Regions from separate parts of the Colwellia sp. BRX8-7 genome, predicted to be linked through region 1. Evidence: predicted binding sites of a transcription regulator. Region 1 holds the regulator's gene; each other region holds the start of a gene.
What was found. The regulator MetJ, encoded in region 1, represses methionine synthesis genes. The targets are predictions, from matches to a motif close to TAGACGTCTAGACGTCTA.
Positions count from the first base shown of each region.

Region 2: a site for MetJ is predicted at 2,583-2,600, ahead of serA (phosphoglycerate dehydrogenase). Genes of this name have one in related genera too.
Region 3: a site for MetJ is predicted at 1,611-1,628, ahead of msrA (peptide-methionine (S)-S-oxide reductase MsrA). Genes of this name have one in related genera too.

Region 1 covers NZ_JACGVP010000003.1:236,856-242,468, reverse strand. The annotation lists gene metL (bifunctional aspartate kinase/homoserine dehydrogenase II) at 1-193, opposite strand, end outside; gene metB (cystathionine gamma-synthase) at 234-1,391, opposite strand; gene metJ (met regulon transcriptional regulator MetJ) at 1,575-1,904, shown strand; gene H4J57_RS04595 (hypothetical protein) at 1,927-2,280, opposite strand; gene H4J57_RS04590 (malic enzyme-like NAD(P)-binding protein) at 2,527-3,768, opposite strand; gene H4J57_RS04585 (adenylosuccinate synthase) at 4,326-5,613, opposite strand, start outside.
Region 2 covers NZ_JACGVP010000001.1:128,311-133,923, reverse strand. The annotation lists gene H4J57_RS00560 (L,D-transpeptidase family protein) at 1-70, shown strand, start outside; gene serA (phosphoglycerate dehydrogenase) at 1,295-2,524, opposite strand; gene rpiA (ribose-5-phosphate isomerase RpiA) at 2,632-3,288, opposite strand; gene H4J57_RS00545 (5-formyltetrahydrofolate cyclo-ligase) at 3,340-3,942, opposite strand; gene H4J57_RS00540 (peptide MFS transporter) at 4,066-5,598, opposite strand.
Region 3 covers NZ_JACGVP010000001.1:463,762-469,374, reverse strand. The annotation lists gene H4J57_RS02050 (tetratricopeptide repeat protein) at 73-921, shown strand; gene msrA (peptide-methionine (S)-S-oxide reductase MsrA) at 1,021-1,566, opposite strand; gene H4J57_RS02040 (HAMP domain-containing sensor histidine kinase) at 1,730-2,992, shown strand; gene H4J57_RS02035 (response regulator transcription factor) at 2,989-3,561, shown strand; gene H4J57_RS02030 (DUF3083 family protein) at 3,564-4,682, opposite strand; gene H4J57_RS02025 (DUF3820 family protein) at 4,810-5,052, shown strand; gene rmf (ribosome modulation factor) at 5,299-5,475, shown strand; gene ung (uracil-DNA glycosylase) at 5,551-5,613, opposite strand, start outside.

The sequences.
Region 1 (5,613 bases):
CCGTAGTGTTTCCATTTGCCGAAACAACAACTAAATCATTTAGTTGACAGTTTTGACGAATAATATCAACCACACGTTCAATACATTGGGTAGTTGCTAAGCTACTGCCACCAAATTTGTGTACATGAATAGCATGCTTCGCCAGTTGATTATTCCCTGATGATAATTGTTCTACTGTATTTGACTGTGTCATTTTCACTCATTAATTCTTCTACTAAAAATAGTCTACAACTTTAAATTTGGCTTACCGATAAAGCTTGTTCTAAGTCATTAATAATATCACTAACATCTTCAATACCGACAGAAATTCGAATTAAAGATTGAGTGATACCTGCTGCAATTTGTGCTTCAATTTCCATACCTGCATGGGTCATCGTTGATGGATGACTGATTAAACTTTCAACGCCACCTAATGACTGTGCCAAGGTAAAGAGTGATAAGTTGTCAAAGAGTACTTTAACCGCTTCAACACCACCTTTTATTTCGAAACTCATCATAGCGCCAAAATCTTTTTGCTGACGCTTAGCAATTTCGTGTCCCGGGTGATTTTTTAAACCAGGAAAGTATACCGCGTTAATTGCTCGATGATTTTCTAAGTATTTTGCAACAGCATTAGCATTTTCTTGATGCTGTTTCATGCGCAGTGGTAAGGTTTTTAAGCCACGTAATGCCAGATAGCTGTCGAAAGGTGAGCCCGTAATACCAATACAATTTGCCCACCACGCTAGCTCTTCACCCAGTTCTTTTTCTTTTGTTACTAACACCCCACCCACAACATCACTATGACCATTAATATATTTAGTTGTCGAGTGAAAAACAATATCAGCACCTAATAATAGCGGTTGCTGTAACAAGGGAGAAAGAAACGTATTATCTACTGCCACTAAAGCACCAACAGCATGACTGGCTTGAGTAACCTTTTTTATATCAACCAGCCGTAATAATGGGTTACTGGGTGACTCAATCAAAACTAATCTTGGCTTTTGTTCAAGCGCTTGCGCTAACGCTTGATCATCGTTTTGATCAACAACAAGCACATTAAATAAGCCACGTTTTGCTAGGTGGGTAAACAAGCGATAACTTCCACCATAGCAATCATGTGGAATAACAACCGTATCTTTTGTTGTCAGTAACTGACAAATTAAGTGCACCGCTGACATTCCTGTGCTGGTAACAATGCCTACAGCACCCTGCTCTAAATCAGCGATAGCTTGTGCAAACGTGCTTCGAGTGGGGTTGCCTGTTCTGGAATAATCAAATTGGCGCTTATTGTTGAAGCCTTTTAAAGCATAAGTACTCGATAAATGAATGGCAGGAACAACCGCACCGTGATGTTCATCACTATTAATGCCGGCTCTAACAGCTAATGTTGCTGGTTTTTTGCTTGTCATTTTTTGCTCCAATCGGGCAGTAAAATCAAATAGATGTTTGGACGTCTATAACTCTAAACGCTTTACTTTTGTCGGTCAAGAACTTTAGACTTCTAAACTTCTACACATTCGTTATTGACTCAACGCCAACAACCAGTAAAATCTAACTTATAAAAAGTAATTTAGCTAAACAAAGGTAATTAAATGGCAAAGTGGAATGGCGATTATATAAAACCATACGCCGAACATGGTAAAAAAAGTGAGCAAGTTAAAAAAATCACGGTCTCAATCCCGTTGCGGGTACTGAAAGTGTTAACGGATGAACGTACTCGTCGGCAAGTTAACAACTTACGCCATGCAACTAACAGCGAATTGTTATGTGAAGCTTTTCTGCATGCTTTTACCGGACAGCCTCTTCCTGATGATGGCGATTTAACAAAAGACAATACAGAGATGCTACCTAAAAGTGTGCGCGAAGCCTTAATAGCAAAAGGTATTACCGACTTCAGTCAATTTGAAATTGAAGACGAGTAGCTTAGGGTTTTAATACACTTCCTTAAAAAGACGCTCTGGCGTCTTTTTTTATGCCCATACGGTAAGCATCTACAATAGCCAGTAACCAACAAGTTAATAGTGTATAGGTTAATGTACTCATTAAGATAGGGTCAACAATAATGGGATTTTTTGACATCTCAGCGATCAGTGCTTGGCTATTGAGCGCAACGTCACCTGATTTAACTTTATTAATAAGTGGCTGATATTGCCTCATCACTTCTTCAATATACAAATATACCGTCACTGAGAAACTTAAAATAAATAACGTAGCCCGTCGATAAGCGTGACACATTAGTTGGCCAATACCCGGGTAAACAAGTGCTGAGAGTAAAACGGCTTTCGTTGAAGTTTTCATTGTTATTCGTCCTACTCAATATTGTTATGCTTTGCCATCGGTGACATTGTCTACAGAGGTGCAAGTATTAATGATTTGTCAGGAATATAGATGACGTACAAGAGGTAACTGCTGCTGCGTTACCCTATTTCTTAATTCCTACTTTCTGCGTCCATGTAGTCACTGCACCATGACCTACTATTTGTCATGAATAAAAAAAGGAGAGTCGAGCTCTCCTTTTACAGCGTTATTAATAAATACTACTGATTATTCCATATAGTTTTCAGGTAATTCTAGGGCTGCCACTCCAGACTCAACCGCCGCTTTAGCAACGGCAAGCGCTACTCGACCACACAAACGTGGATCCATCGGCTTAGGAATAATATACTCCTTACCAAAGGTCAAACTTTTCTCACCACTAGCATCTAACACTTCTTGCGAAACAGGTTCCTTTGCTAATTCACGAATTGCATGGACAGCGGCAATTTTCATCTCATCGTTAATCGTTCTAGCGCGAACATCTAAAGCGCCACGAAAAATAAAAGGAAAACATAACACATTATTGACCTGGTTAGGGTAATCAGAGCGACCTGTAGCAATAATAAGATCATCACGAACAGCAAGCGCTAATGAGGGTTTTATTTCAGGATCTGGGTTTGAACAAGCAAAGATAATTGGATTGGGTGCCATTAATTTTACATGCTCAGCAGAAAGTAGATTAGGTCCAGAAACACCAACAAATACATCTGCGCCATCGATAACATCTTCAAGGGTACGTTTATCAGTATTATTAGCAAACATACGCTTATATTCGTTAAGATCATCACGTCGGGTGTGAATGACACCTTTAGTATCAAGCATGTAGATTTTTTCGCGCTGAGCGCCACATTTGATTAATAGTTCCATACAAGCAATCGCTGCTGCGCCTGCGCCAAGACAAATAATGTTGGCATCTTTAATACTTTTACCTTGGATTTCCAAGGCATTGATCATTCCAGCAGCGGTAACAATAGCTGTACCATGTTGGTCATCGTGAAATACCGGTATTTTACAACGTTCAATAAGTGCTTTTTCAATAGCAAAACACTCTGGTGCTTTAATATCTTCTAAATTAATACCACCAAAACTGTCAGCGATATTGGCGACCGTATTTATAAATTCTTCAACTGTCTTATGTTTAACTTCGATATCAAATGAATTAATACCTGCAAATCGCTTAAATAATAATGCTTTGCCTTCCATTACCGGCTTAGCCGCCATACCACCTAGATTACCTAACCCTAAAATAGCGGTACCATTGGTAATAACAGCGACGGTATTGCCTTTGCCCGTATATTTGTAAACATCATCGGGATTTGCCGCAATTGCGCGAACCGGTTCAGCAACACCTGGGCTATAGGCGAGTGCTAAATCACGGCTAGTTTCAGCGGCCGTGGTTAATTCAACACTTATTTTTCCAGGTGTTGGGAATTGATGGTAATCAAGTGCTTGTTGGCGAAAGTCAGTCATGATTGATCCTATGCGTTAGGTGAATTTATTGTCTTATATATGCCATTTTTCACGTTTTATTTTGTTTATATACAGCATAGTTTTATAGACTCGTTATCAATCAAGATACACCTTTGTCTGTGATCTTTAAAAAGTAACGGGTATATACTATTGTAATCTTACATTTTGTTCCAACGTTATTCTTATATAAAAAAGTGCTAGAAGCTATAACAAACATACCCTTAGCCCTTTTGTATTGCACATCATAAAACTAAATATTCGCTATACAGCTTAATCTATTCACCGTATTTTATGACCACTTTTATAAACTTCTTTGACTTAAAAAATTTAGCCATCGATTTTTCTTTTTTTCAATACACAACAACGAATTTATCGGTTAAGTTATCCAATTAATAATTAATCTTCATCAACGTTGTCACTATCGCTTATTACGTTGATTAATTGCTTTTGAATTTATATTCAATAATGGCCATTGAAATAATTTATTTTAGGTAAAAAAAAACCACCTCAGGGGTGGTTTTATTCGTCTTATTTTAGAAAAAAATTATTCGCTCTAATTACTCAGCAAACGGGTTTACTAAAATAATGGTTTCATTACGATCTGGGCCTGTTGAAATAATATCAACCGGTACACCTGTTAATTCTTCAATACGCTTAATGTAAGCGATCGCATTAGCAGGTAAAGCGTCACGAGAAGTTGCGCCAACAGTAACTTCAGACCAACCTGGCATTTCTTCATAAACAGGTGTAATTCTGTCATAACCTTCAGCAGCTGTAGGCGGTACAGTAATAATGTCGCCAGCTTCAGTGCGGTAACCTGTACATATTTTAAGGGTTTTTAAACCGTCTAAAACATCAAGTTTAGTTAAACAAAATCCTGTTACGCTGTTAACTTGAATGGCACGGTGCATAGCAACCGCGTCAAACCAACCACATCGACGTTCACGTCCAGTAGTCGCGCCAAATTCATGGCCTACAGTACCTAAATGTTCACCGATTTCGTCATCTAATTCTGTAGGGAAAGGACCAGAGCCAACACGTGTTGTGTATGCTTTAGTAATACCTAAAATATAATCTAAATGACGAGGTCCAAAACCACAACCAGTAGCAACGCCACCTGCAGTAGTGTTTGAAGAAGTTACATAAGGATAAGTACCGTGATCAATATCAAGTAAAGTACCTTGAGCACCTTCAAACATAATTGATTCGCCGTTTTTACGGGCTTGATCAAGAATTTCAGCGACATCGGCAACCATTTTAAGAATAACGTCACGAACTGATAAAGCATCAGCAAGCACAGTGTCATAACAAACGGGTGCAACTTTGTAGTAATGCTCTAAAGAGAAATTATGGTAATCAACAATTTCTTTTAATTTAATCGCAAATGACTCAGCACAAACTAAATCGCCAACACGTAAACCACGGCGAGCAACTTTGTCTTCATAAGCTGGACCAATACCACGCCCTGTCGTACCAATAGGCTTATTACCGCGAGCGATTTCTCGCGCAGCATCTAGAGCATTATGATAAGGAAGAATTAACGGACAAGCGTCACTAATAAGTAAACGTTCACGTACAGGAACGCCTTTGGCTTCTAACATTGCGATTTCTGTCATCAAGGCTTTCGGGCATAAAACTACGCCGTTGCCGATTAAACATTTCACATTGTCACGTAATACGCCCGATGGAATTAAATGAAGTACGGTTTTTTCACCGTCTATTACCAAAGTATGACCTGCATTATGGCCTCCTTGATAACGTACGACGTACTTAGCTTTATCTGTGAGTAAATCAACAATCTTACCCTTACCTTCGTCACCCCATTGGGTGCCTAGAACTACGACG
Region 2 (5,613 bases), on a different contig from region 1:
TGTTCAAATGTTAAAGAAAGTGAGTTCACTACTAGCTAATCCAGAAGGTGTAGTCGTATCATTAAATTGAGCTAAAGGGATATTGTAAATTAGCATGAAATAGAACTCCGTTAGGATGAACTCAAATTTCGTTAGGGTGAATTCAAGCTCCGTTAGGATGAACTCAAACTTCGTTAGGATGAATTCAAGCTCCGTCAGAATGAACCCAAACTTCGTCAGAATGAAGCCAAACGCCGTCATCCTGAACTTGTTTCAGGATCTGTACCTAACAACTAGAAGCCCAGATACTGAAATGAATTCAGCATGACGGGAATGGAAGCTGAAATAAATTCAGCATCAACGCAACACCCATCAGCATGAACGCAAACTCCATCAGGATGAACTCAAACTCCATCAGGATGAACTCAAACTCCATCAGAATGAACCCAATCGCCGTCATCCTGAACTTGTTTCAGGATCTCATCCTTAACAACCCAAAGCCCAGATACTGAAATAAATTCAGCATGACGGGAATGGATAATGAAACAAGTTCAGTGTGAACCCAAACTCCATCAGCATGAACCCAACTGCCGTCATCCTGAACTTGTTTCAGGATCTCGTCCTTAACAACCCAAAGCCCAGATACTGAAATAAATTCAGCATGACGGGAATGGATACTGAAATAAATTCAGCTTCAACGCAACACCCATCAGCATGAACTCAAACTCCATCAGAATGAACCCAATCGCCGTCATCCTGGACTTGTTTCAGAATCTCGTCCTTAACAACCCAAAGCCCAGATACTTAAATAAATTCAGCATGACGGGAATGGAAGCTGAAATAAATTCAGCATGACGATAGTGGATACTGAAACAAGTTTAGTGTGAACCCAACCCCCCATCAGTATGAACTCAAACTCCATCAGAATGAACCCAAACTCCGTCATCCTGAACTCGTTTCAGGATCTCGTCCTTAACAACTCAAAGCCCTGATACTGAAATAAATTCAGCATGACGAGACCAGATACTGAAATAAATTCAGCATGACGATAGTGGATACTGAAATAAATTCAGCATGACGGGAGTGGATACTGAAATAAATTCAGCATGACGGGAATGGATACTGAAACAAGTTCAGCATGACGGGAATGGATACTGAAATAAATTCAGTATGACTACAAGTTCGTTCATTTCAGTATTATCGGGGCTGTATTCGGTTTTGTTACACGGTCAAATGATGGATCGTTAATGTGGCAATAAAAAAACGAGACTTATTAAGTCTCGTTTTTTATTGTTTACGCTAAATACTCAGAAAACTAATGAAGAATACGTGCGCGTATTGTGCCGTCAATTTGTTTTAATTCGCGTAATGCTAATACACTATCTTGTGCTTCAATATCAATAACTACATAACCAATTTGATCGTCTGTTTGTAAGTATTGTGCGGCAATATTAATATTGTGCTTAGCAAATGCTTGGTTAATTTGAGTTAACACGCCTGGTTGATTGCGGTGTATATGTAATAAGCGGCTTGTTCCCGTATGACCAGGCAAAGAAACTTCAGGGAAGTTTACAGCCGAAAGTGTTGAGCCGTTGTCAGAGTATTTTGCCATTTTGCTGGCAACTTCTAAGCCTATATTCGACTGGGCTTCTTTCGTACTACCACCAATATGTGGTGTCAAAATAACGTTGTCGAATGCGCGTAATGGTGAAATAAACTCTTCATCATTACCTTTAGGTTCAACAGGGAAAACATCGATTGCTGCGCCAGCGACTTTTTTACTTTTAAGCGCTTCAGCTAATGCGTCAATATCAACGACAGTACCACGAGAAGCATTGATAAAAATAACACCGTCTTTCATGAGTGCAAATTCTTTTGCTGCCATCATGTTTTGCGTTTGAACCGTTTCAGGTACGTGTAAGCTAACTACATCAGCTTCTTTTAATAAAACTTTTAAACTTGATGCTTGGCTCGCATTACCTAAAGGAAGTTTGGTTTCGATATCATAAAAGCGTACTCGCATACCTAAGGTTTCAGCTAAAATGCCTAATTGCATGCCAATATGGCCGTAACCAATAATACCTAAGGTTTTGCCACGAGCTTCTACCGAGCCAGCCGCAGATTTATTCCATTCACCGCGATGAGCTTTTGCGCTTTTTTCAGGAATACCACGTAATAATAATAAGGTTTCACCTAATACTAGTTCGGCAACCGATCGTGTATTTGAAAACGGGGCATTAAAGACTGGAATGCCACGTTTTTGTGCCGCTTTAATTTCAACTTGGTTAGTACCTATACAGAAACAACCAATAGCCGCGAGTTTTTTTGCATGGCTTAGTACATGGTCAGTTAACTGAGTACGAGAACGAATACCAATAAAGTGAACATTAGCAATTTTTTTGATCAAATCTTCTTCAGCAAGCGATGTACTAATACATTCAATATTGCTGTAGCCTTTCATTTTTAACTCTTCAACAGCGCTCGGGTGGACACCTTCAAGTAATAAAATCTTAATTTTTTCTTTTGCTAATGAATTATTGCTCATTTTCTAATATCTCATGTAGGACTATAGTGGTCATTGCCTTAACCAAATATAAAGTGTTTAGATGGCTAGATTTCTAAACTAGCATATAGTGTATAAACTCTAAAGATTTATTTTATGAGTTTTGCGCCATCTTGAGTGCCTAAAATTAAAACATCAGCGCCACGTAGTGCAAATAAACCATTAGTAACAACACCTACAATGGCATTAATATCGCTTTCAAGTTTTTTAGGATCAAGTATCTCTAAGTTATGCACATCAAGAATTACACAACCGTTATCAGTAATTACGCCCTGACGATAAACCGGGTCACCACCTAACTTAACAAGTTCGCGCGCTACATAGCTTCGTGCCATAGGAATAACTTCTACCGGTAAAGGAAATTTTCCTAGCATTTTTACTTGTTTACTTTCATCGGCAATACAGACAAATGTTTTTGCTACGGCCGCGACAATTTTCTCTCGGGTTAGTGCAGCACCACCACCTTTTATCATCGACAGATATTCAGTAATTTCATCGGCGCCATCAACATAAACATCAACGCTACCGACATTATTCAATTCAAACACTTCGATACCATGGGCTTTCAATCTTTGAGTCGACGCTTCAGAGCTAGAAACTGCACCTTCAATGTCGTCTTTGATTGTTGCTAGGGCGTCAATAAAGTGATTAACAGTAGACCCGGTGCCTACGCCAACAATGGTATCGTTTTTAATAAATTCGAGTGCTTTAAGGGCTGCTGCCTTCTTCATTTCATCTTGTGTCATGTGAATCCTAATTAGCGAGGGGAAATTAGGTAGAAGTATATCAGCAGATGATTAAATATCGAAGTTATAGCTGGTGGTTGGAGTGATAATTTTAGGCAGGGGAATATCCCAACTTTCAAAAGGAATCGTGTTAACTTTTTGGCAATCGTGAGCTAAGCCAATTGGTAAGGGTTTAGCTTGTTTGTTTTGTTGATATTGAGCATGCCAAGCCGAAAGTGTTCGGTCATAAAAGCCACCACCCATGCCTAAGCGATTACCATATCGGTCAAAGGCGACTAAGGGAGTAAAAATAATATCAAGCCCAGCGACCGTTATTATATCTTGCACGTTAAGCTTAGGCTCTAAAATACCATATTTGTTTTTGACGAGAATAGACGTCTCAGCATATTTTAAAAATAGTAAATTATTCTTACTAAAAGGATGTATTACCGGTAAATATACGGTGATGTTATTTTGCCAGCACCAATCAATAAAAGGCTGAGTATTTAACTCGCCATCATTAGCTAAATAAATCGCAATGTGTTTAACGCCTTTGACTACTTGTTCTTTAATGAGTCTTTTAGATAATAAAAGTGATTGTTCTGCTTGCTGGTCAGCGCTTAATAAACTGCGTTGATAGCGAATTTCTTGGCGAAGCACATCTCTTGTTTTCATGATATTTAATCCCCTATAAAATAAGCCTAACGACAACAAGTAAGTTACAGTAAAAATTAGCTATAAAAAAGCCAACAATAAATGTTGGCTTTCAAAATCACTTTAACGATGACGGGCAGTTAACTAAGCGTTAGTCGTTGCCGTTGAACCATTTGCGTTAGTCGTAGATGCTTCTGAATCATCAGGCAAATTTTCCCAAAATCTAGATTTGAAACCAATCAACAAAATGATTAAACCAATACCAATGCTAAATAAGCTAATTTGAATATAAAGCGAAGGTATTTGCGCGACGTTATTTGGATCGTAATTACCGGCTAATAAACCAGAAATTATATTACCTATTGAATAAGTTAATACAAATACGCCCATCATTTGTCCTGCAAAGCGTTTAGGTGATAATTTACTTACCGCACTAAGTGCTACAGGGCTTAAACAAAGCTCACCAACTGTATGTAGGAAGTAAGTTGCTACTAACCAGTAAGGGGCAACTTTCATTCCTGAAGCAGCGTATTGTGCAGCAAAAAACATCACGATAAAACCACTCGCCATGATGATTAGTCCAACAGCACACTTTATGCCATAAGAAGGACTTACCAGTCTTTTACCTAAGTTAATCCATAAAGCAGCAAAAAAGGGTGATAGTAAAACGATAAAAAAGGAATTTGCAGATTGGAACCAACCGGTAGGTATTTCAAATGATCCAATGACGCGGTCAGTATAATCGCGCGCGAATAAATTCATCGACGAACCCGCTTGCTCAAAGCCCGACCAAAAACAAGCTGATGCAATACAAATAAGTAATAATGCCCAGAGTTTTTTCTTTTCATTTTGCGTTAGGTTACTACCAAAATATATTACCGCATAATAAATAACGAAAATTGCAGAGAATGCTACGGCAACGTATTGAGCGACAGTTACAGGAACAATAGTAATAATGCCTTGAAAAGTAGCATAGGTAACAAACGCAATAACCGCTAAAACAATACCAATAATTGTCCAGCTGGTTTTTTGTGCTTTCTCTGACATAGGATATACTGGCTTTTCTCCAATACCTTGAAGCTTAGGGGTAGTCAATTTGTATTGAATTAAACCTAATGCCATACCAATAGCTGCGGCGCCAAACGCCCAATGCCAACCAACATTTTCCATTAAGTAGCCACAAACTGCATAGCCAATAACTGAACCTAAATTGATGCCCATATAATAAATGGCATAACCACTATCACGGCGAACATCTTCATCTGAGTATAATTGACCCACCATAGCGCCAATATTTGGTTTTAATAAACCCGTACCTAAAATGACGACGATTAAACCAATAAAAAAGGTGGTGTCATTCGGAATAGCTAAGATGATATGGCCAATCATAATAATGATTGCGCCGTACCAAACTGCTTTTTGACCACCAATTAATCGGTCAGCTATCCAACCGCCAGGTAAGCCCATAAAATAAACACTACCAGTATATAAACCATATATAGCAGCTGCAGAAGCGACGGTTAAACTTAAGCCTCCTTCTTGTAAAGTAGCGGTCATAAATAATACAAGTAGCATACGCATACCGTAATAACTCATGCGCTCCCACATTTCTGTAACAAACAGCGTTTGTAACCCTGCCGGATGGCCAAAAAAAGAACCTGAATCAGGTTTGCTCATAAAAAATTCCTCTAA
Region 3 (5,613 bases), on a different contig from region 1:
CACTTGCGCTTTTTATAATTGCCCCAAAATATAGATTATAGACGCTCATCAATAAACTAAATGGAAGTGAATGTGACTACAAATGCCATTGAAATTACCCTAGAAAATTTTCAACAAATTATTTTAGAAGAATCAAAATCGAAGTTAGTCTTAGTTGACTTTTGGGCGGCACAGGTCCCTGAAAGTTTGGAGCTAAAAGATAAGTTAGCCATCGGCTTGCAGGGTTTTGAGCAGTATATATTATACGCCACGGTTGATTGTCAAACTCAGCAACAAATTGCCCAACAATTTGGTATTCAAGGTTTACCTACGGCGATTTTAGTGAAAGATGGCCAACCACTTGATGGTTTAACTGGGCCACAAGATGACGACAATATAAAAGAATTTTTAGCGAATCATTTACCTAAAGAAGAAGACTTATTACTCATTCAGGCGCAAAAGTTATTAGCTGATAATAATATTAATGATGCCTTCACGGTCATTAATAGTGCTTATCAACTTAATAGTGAACGTGCCGACATTAAATTAATGATGGCAGATGTTTATTTACAAACGGGTAAAATAAGCGAAGCAGAATCTTTATTAACCACTATTTTAATGGTTGACCAAGACAGTCACTATCAAGCGCTTATCGCTAAACTTGAGCTTGCCAGTCAAGCCGCGGACTCACCAGAAATTAAAGCACTAGAAGCACAGTTAGTGGACGACGTTGACAACATTGCTTTACAACATCAACTTGTTGCGCAATACAGCCAAGTCAATCGACATGAAGAAGCGTTGACGTTACTGTTTCGTTTAATGCAAAAAGACAGTAGTGATGCTGCGAGCAAAGATCTTTATCTTGATGTGTTAAAGGCTTTACCTGATGGCGATCCATTAGCCAATAAATTTCGCAGAAAACTGTATACCTTAATGTATTAAATCAGTACTGGCAGTAGATGCGTGACACTGATTATTTCAGTGTTACGCACTTTGTGAAAGGTGAGGTTTAATTCTCAAGCTGACGATATTGCTTTAAGTCTATGATGATTTTAATTTATCCACGAACGTTTTTCTAAATTTTGCGAGCTTAGGCGAAACAATCGCCTGACAGTAAGGATTACCAGGATTATTATTGAAATAGTCTTGATGAACATCTTCACCAGAAAAGAACTCTGACGCTTGAGTTACTTCGGTCACAACCGCTGAGCTATACATATTGCTGGCGTCGACTTCTTTAATAATATCTTCAGCAATTTGCTGTTGTTCTTTGTTGTGATAAAAAATCCCTGAGCGATACTGGGTTCCTATATCGTTACCTTGACGATTTAATTGGCTGGCATCGTGTAGCGTGAAAAACACTTCTAATATTTCACGAGAAGTGATCGCTGCGCTATCAAAAGTTAACTGCACGACTTCTGCATGGCCGGTTTGACCCGAGCAAACGTCTTCATAAGTTGCTAACGCTGCGCTACCGCCCATATAACCTGATACGGCAGATTTAATGCCGATTAATTGGTTGTATGCACCTTCAATACACCAAAAGCAACCGCCTGCCAGGGTGATTTTTTCTTCATGTGATGACATTAAAATAAACCTTAATAAATTTGATTAAAATAACTGTATAACAATAGACGTTTAGATGTCTATATGTTTTTATCTGAAATTTAAAATAAACTGTTTTTGATCAGTTAAAATTATAAAAATTAGCGTAACATCAACAAATACGATTAACCAATATAAAAATATTATGTCTTTATTTTTTAGAAAGTTTAACCAAGTTCGCACCGTTCTTTTATTGCGCAGTGCGGCAATTATTATTCAGCTGATATTAATACTTTTTGTTAATGGCGTTTTAAACTATCAGCTGCCTTGGTTACCGCTCATTATTGTTATTTCAATTGAAGCTTTATTTACGTTAGTCAGCTATTTATATTATAAATCTGGGAAAGAAGCCGATAAGCTCGCCTTACTTGGGCAGATTTGCGCTGATATCTTATTTCTCTCACTTATTTTATATTTTAGCGGCGGAGCAACTAATGCTTTTGTCTCGTTATTACTTATTCCTATTGCTATTGCTGCTGTGACGTTAACACCGTTATTACTTGGAAGTGTCGCACTATTAGCGATTGCTTCATACAGTGTTTTATTGTGGTTATTACCCATGTCAGTAATGCATGGCAATATGCAAAGCCACTTTATTGGTATGTGGATCAATTTTCTCTTTTCTAGCATTGTTGTTGCAACCGTTGTTGGCCAAATGGCACGAAGAATTTCTCAAAAAGAACAGGCGATAGCTGCTTTTCGGGAAGAGCAATTAAAGCAAGAAAAAATTATGTCATTAGGGGTCGCTTCTGCGCAAATAACTCATCAGCTCGCTACTCCGATAGCAACTGTACAGCTGCTTGTCGATGAACTCAGTGAAGAGCTACCTGAGCACCCTGCGATTGTTGACCTACAAGGACAGTTATTACGTTGTAGCAGAAGTTTAGCTGAGTTTCGTAAAATGGTTTTCGAGATTAAAGAGCAAAAGTCAAAAGAGGTACTTTGTGCTGATATTGTGCAAGAAATGCGTGATCATATTAACTTAAATTATCCTGATGTTAGGGTGAACTTTTTGTCTGAGACGCACCAATCAATACTCAGTGAAAACGCTAAAGTATTGGCTGATGCTTCATTATTGCCAGCGATTTTAAATTTAGTTAATAATGCGATTCGAGCCACTAAAGCCAGCGGTAGTGATAAAATTGAGTTATCTAGCTTGTTTGATGAAAAAAATTGGCAACTCAGTATTCGTGATTTTGGTTGTGGTTTTACCCAATTAACACTAAGTGAGTTAGGCGTTAAACCCGTAAACAGCAAGCAAGGATTAGGTATGGCGGTATTTTTGAGTCATGCAAGTTTAGAGCGATTAGGTGTGACACTTACCTTAACCAATCACGTTGCTGGTGGCGCATTAGTAACGTTGAAGTTACCGTTAGTGGTTAATGATATGCAGGAAAAAAGTGAATGAAATTATTAATTGTTGAAGATGACAGTACCTTTGCTAATACGCTTAAAAGGCGTATGGAAAAACATGGCTACAGCTGTTGGTTGGCCGATAATATTAACGATGCATTATTAACCTGTCATCGTCAATTGCCTGAATTCATATTGCTCGATATGAAACTCCATCATGAAAGTGGCTTAAATTTGATTAATCCGATGAGGAAGCTATTGCCAAAGAGTCGTATTATTTTGTTAACCGGTTTTGCCAGTATCGCTACTGCCGTTGACGCAATAAAGCTTGGCGCAGATGATTACTTAACCAAGCCGGTCGATACACAGACTTTATTATCGGCTTTAGCTAAAAACGCTAACAGTTCGTCGCTAAAAAAATCAACATTGGCTGCAAATCCAGCAACAAACATTATAAATGAGCCAACGTTGTCAACCGAGCAGGTTGAATGGGAGTATATTCAACAAGTCTTAAAATTTAATAATGGTAATGTTTCAGCAACGGCTCGTCAGCTTTCAATGCACCGCAGAACCCTACAACGCAAGCTACAGAAAAAACCAACGGTTAATGGCGAAGTTGATTAACCTTAGTTTTCAATATTATAAGCAATATGCTGGTGAAACCTTAACGTTAATTCATCTTTATTAATGGGGATTTCGAGTTCGGTCGCTAATAAACGCATTGCCTGTTCTATTTGGTTAATAAACTTGCCATAGCCGCTGTGCTGGGAATCTTCTGCGGTAGCCACAAAGATAAGTTGTACGTTATCAACTAACTCATCGGCTTTCCATTTACTCACCAAGCCACAGGGACTCTGTTTAGGGTTATAACCTAACATTTGTAACTCACCCATCTTAGAAATTATTTCATGCAAACTATGTCGGACAATGGGGACTAAACCATTAGCGATTAACGCCCCATTATTTAAATTAAAACGCTTAGCCACCAGTGAAAAAGTATCAGTTAAATAAGTATAAAGCGGATTGTATGGATCTTTAGAATTGGGATCAATGTCGACTAAACCCAATAAACGATTATCAATCGTTAGATTAATTACCGCATAACTTATTGCCGATGCGTTCGGTGTTATAACAACGTTTTGTGATTTATAGCGTTCATCAATCGGCCGTAACTTATGTGCTTGTGTGCCTAAGCAGCCTTTATTTTTAGCAAATAAATCATAGGTAAGATGTTGATGATCACGTAAACGTATCGCTTGGTTAGGTAATTTTGTTTGCTCGATAAAACTATGCAGTAACCGAGTCACTTTTTGATGAAATGCCGCGGCATTAAAACGAATGTCGTCGCCAGAGGCTAAAAACAGCAGGGTGATCTTTTTTGCGCGAATACTGGCATCAAAAAAAGAATTTTGTAATTGATGATTTTGAGGATCGTAATAAAATAAAATTTGCTGGCTGGTTTGCCATTGGTGCATTTCTTGACTGTAGCGAACGCGAACTAATTTATCGTTAGCAATAAATAAGCTACTTTGTATCGCATAGTCATTACTTAGCGTAAATAATAATTGTGATAAACTTTGATAAAAATCATAGTAAGGTTGAGTGCTATGCGTTGAAATATTTGGAGAAATTAACTCTATTAATTCATCGGTAATGGCAAACTCAGCTAAAATATATTGGTTATCTCGCGCATTTGAAGGAATATAAGCTTTGTGCGCCGCACTGCGTTTTCTTATTATAGACATGTTCGTTCCCTGTTTGAAGTTAGTCGATAAACTTAGGATGATTATAAATAGACCTTGTGACACTTTTATGATGTTAAAAGGTTTTGAGTTATTATCCCGACAAGAAAATTTAATAAGTAGAGAAACTATGTTTTCAGATCAACAAGCTTTGCTCGATGCTGTAAATCAAATAATGCCTTTTGGAAAATATGCAGGTAGACCCTTACTAAAATTGCCAGAGCCTTACTTAGTGTGGTTTAAATCAAAAGGTTTTCCTGAAGGTAAGCTAGGACAGCAACTTGAATTAATTTATGAAATAAAACTCAATGGTCTTGAAGGCATGTTAGAACCACTGTTACGCTCAAGTCGCTTAGGTATTCCACAACATTAAAATAATTTTTTATATAAAAATAACTTTTAATAATCATAGGTAATAACGCTTGTTGCTAACAAATTGTTTTATTTATTTAATCTTATAATTAGGATTTTTTCAGCTCTCAATCATTAACTGTCGAACACTTTTTAATCGTAATTTTACTTGATTTAGCCTCTTGCTTATTCTTAACTGAATTGTCGACTGCTGTTTTATTCGACAAGTATTAATAAGTATCACCAAGACAATGATGGAGAGTTATCGATGCAAACAAAGAAAAGAGATCGTCTAGGCAGAGCACATTCCAATGGTTATAAAGCAGGCCTCACCGGAAAAACAAAAGAAAAATGTCCTTATCAAAATACGGATGCAAAATCAGAATGGCTAGGGGGTTGGCGTGATGCGTTAACGGATAAAAATCTAGGACTATTCAAGTTATAAGTTAACATCTTATTTTTAATAAAAAGGAGCCCTTTGCTGATGTTTACTAAGGGCTGTATCTTTTTTTAGTTAACCTTATGCTTGTTCAGGCAACTGCCAGTTTATCGGAGTCATATTTTTTGATTGTAACCATTGGTT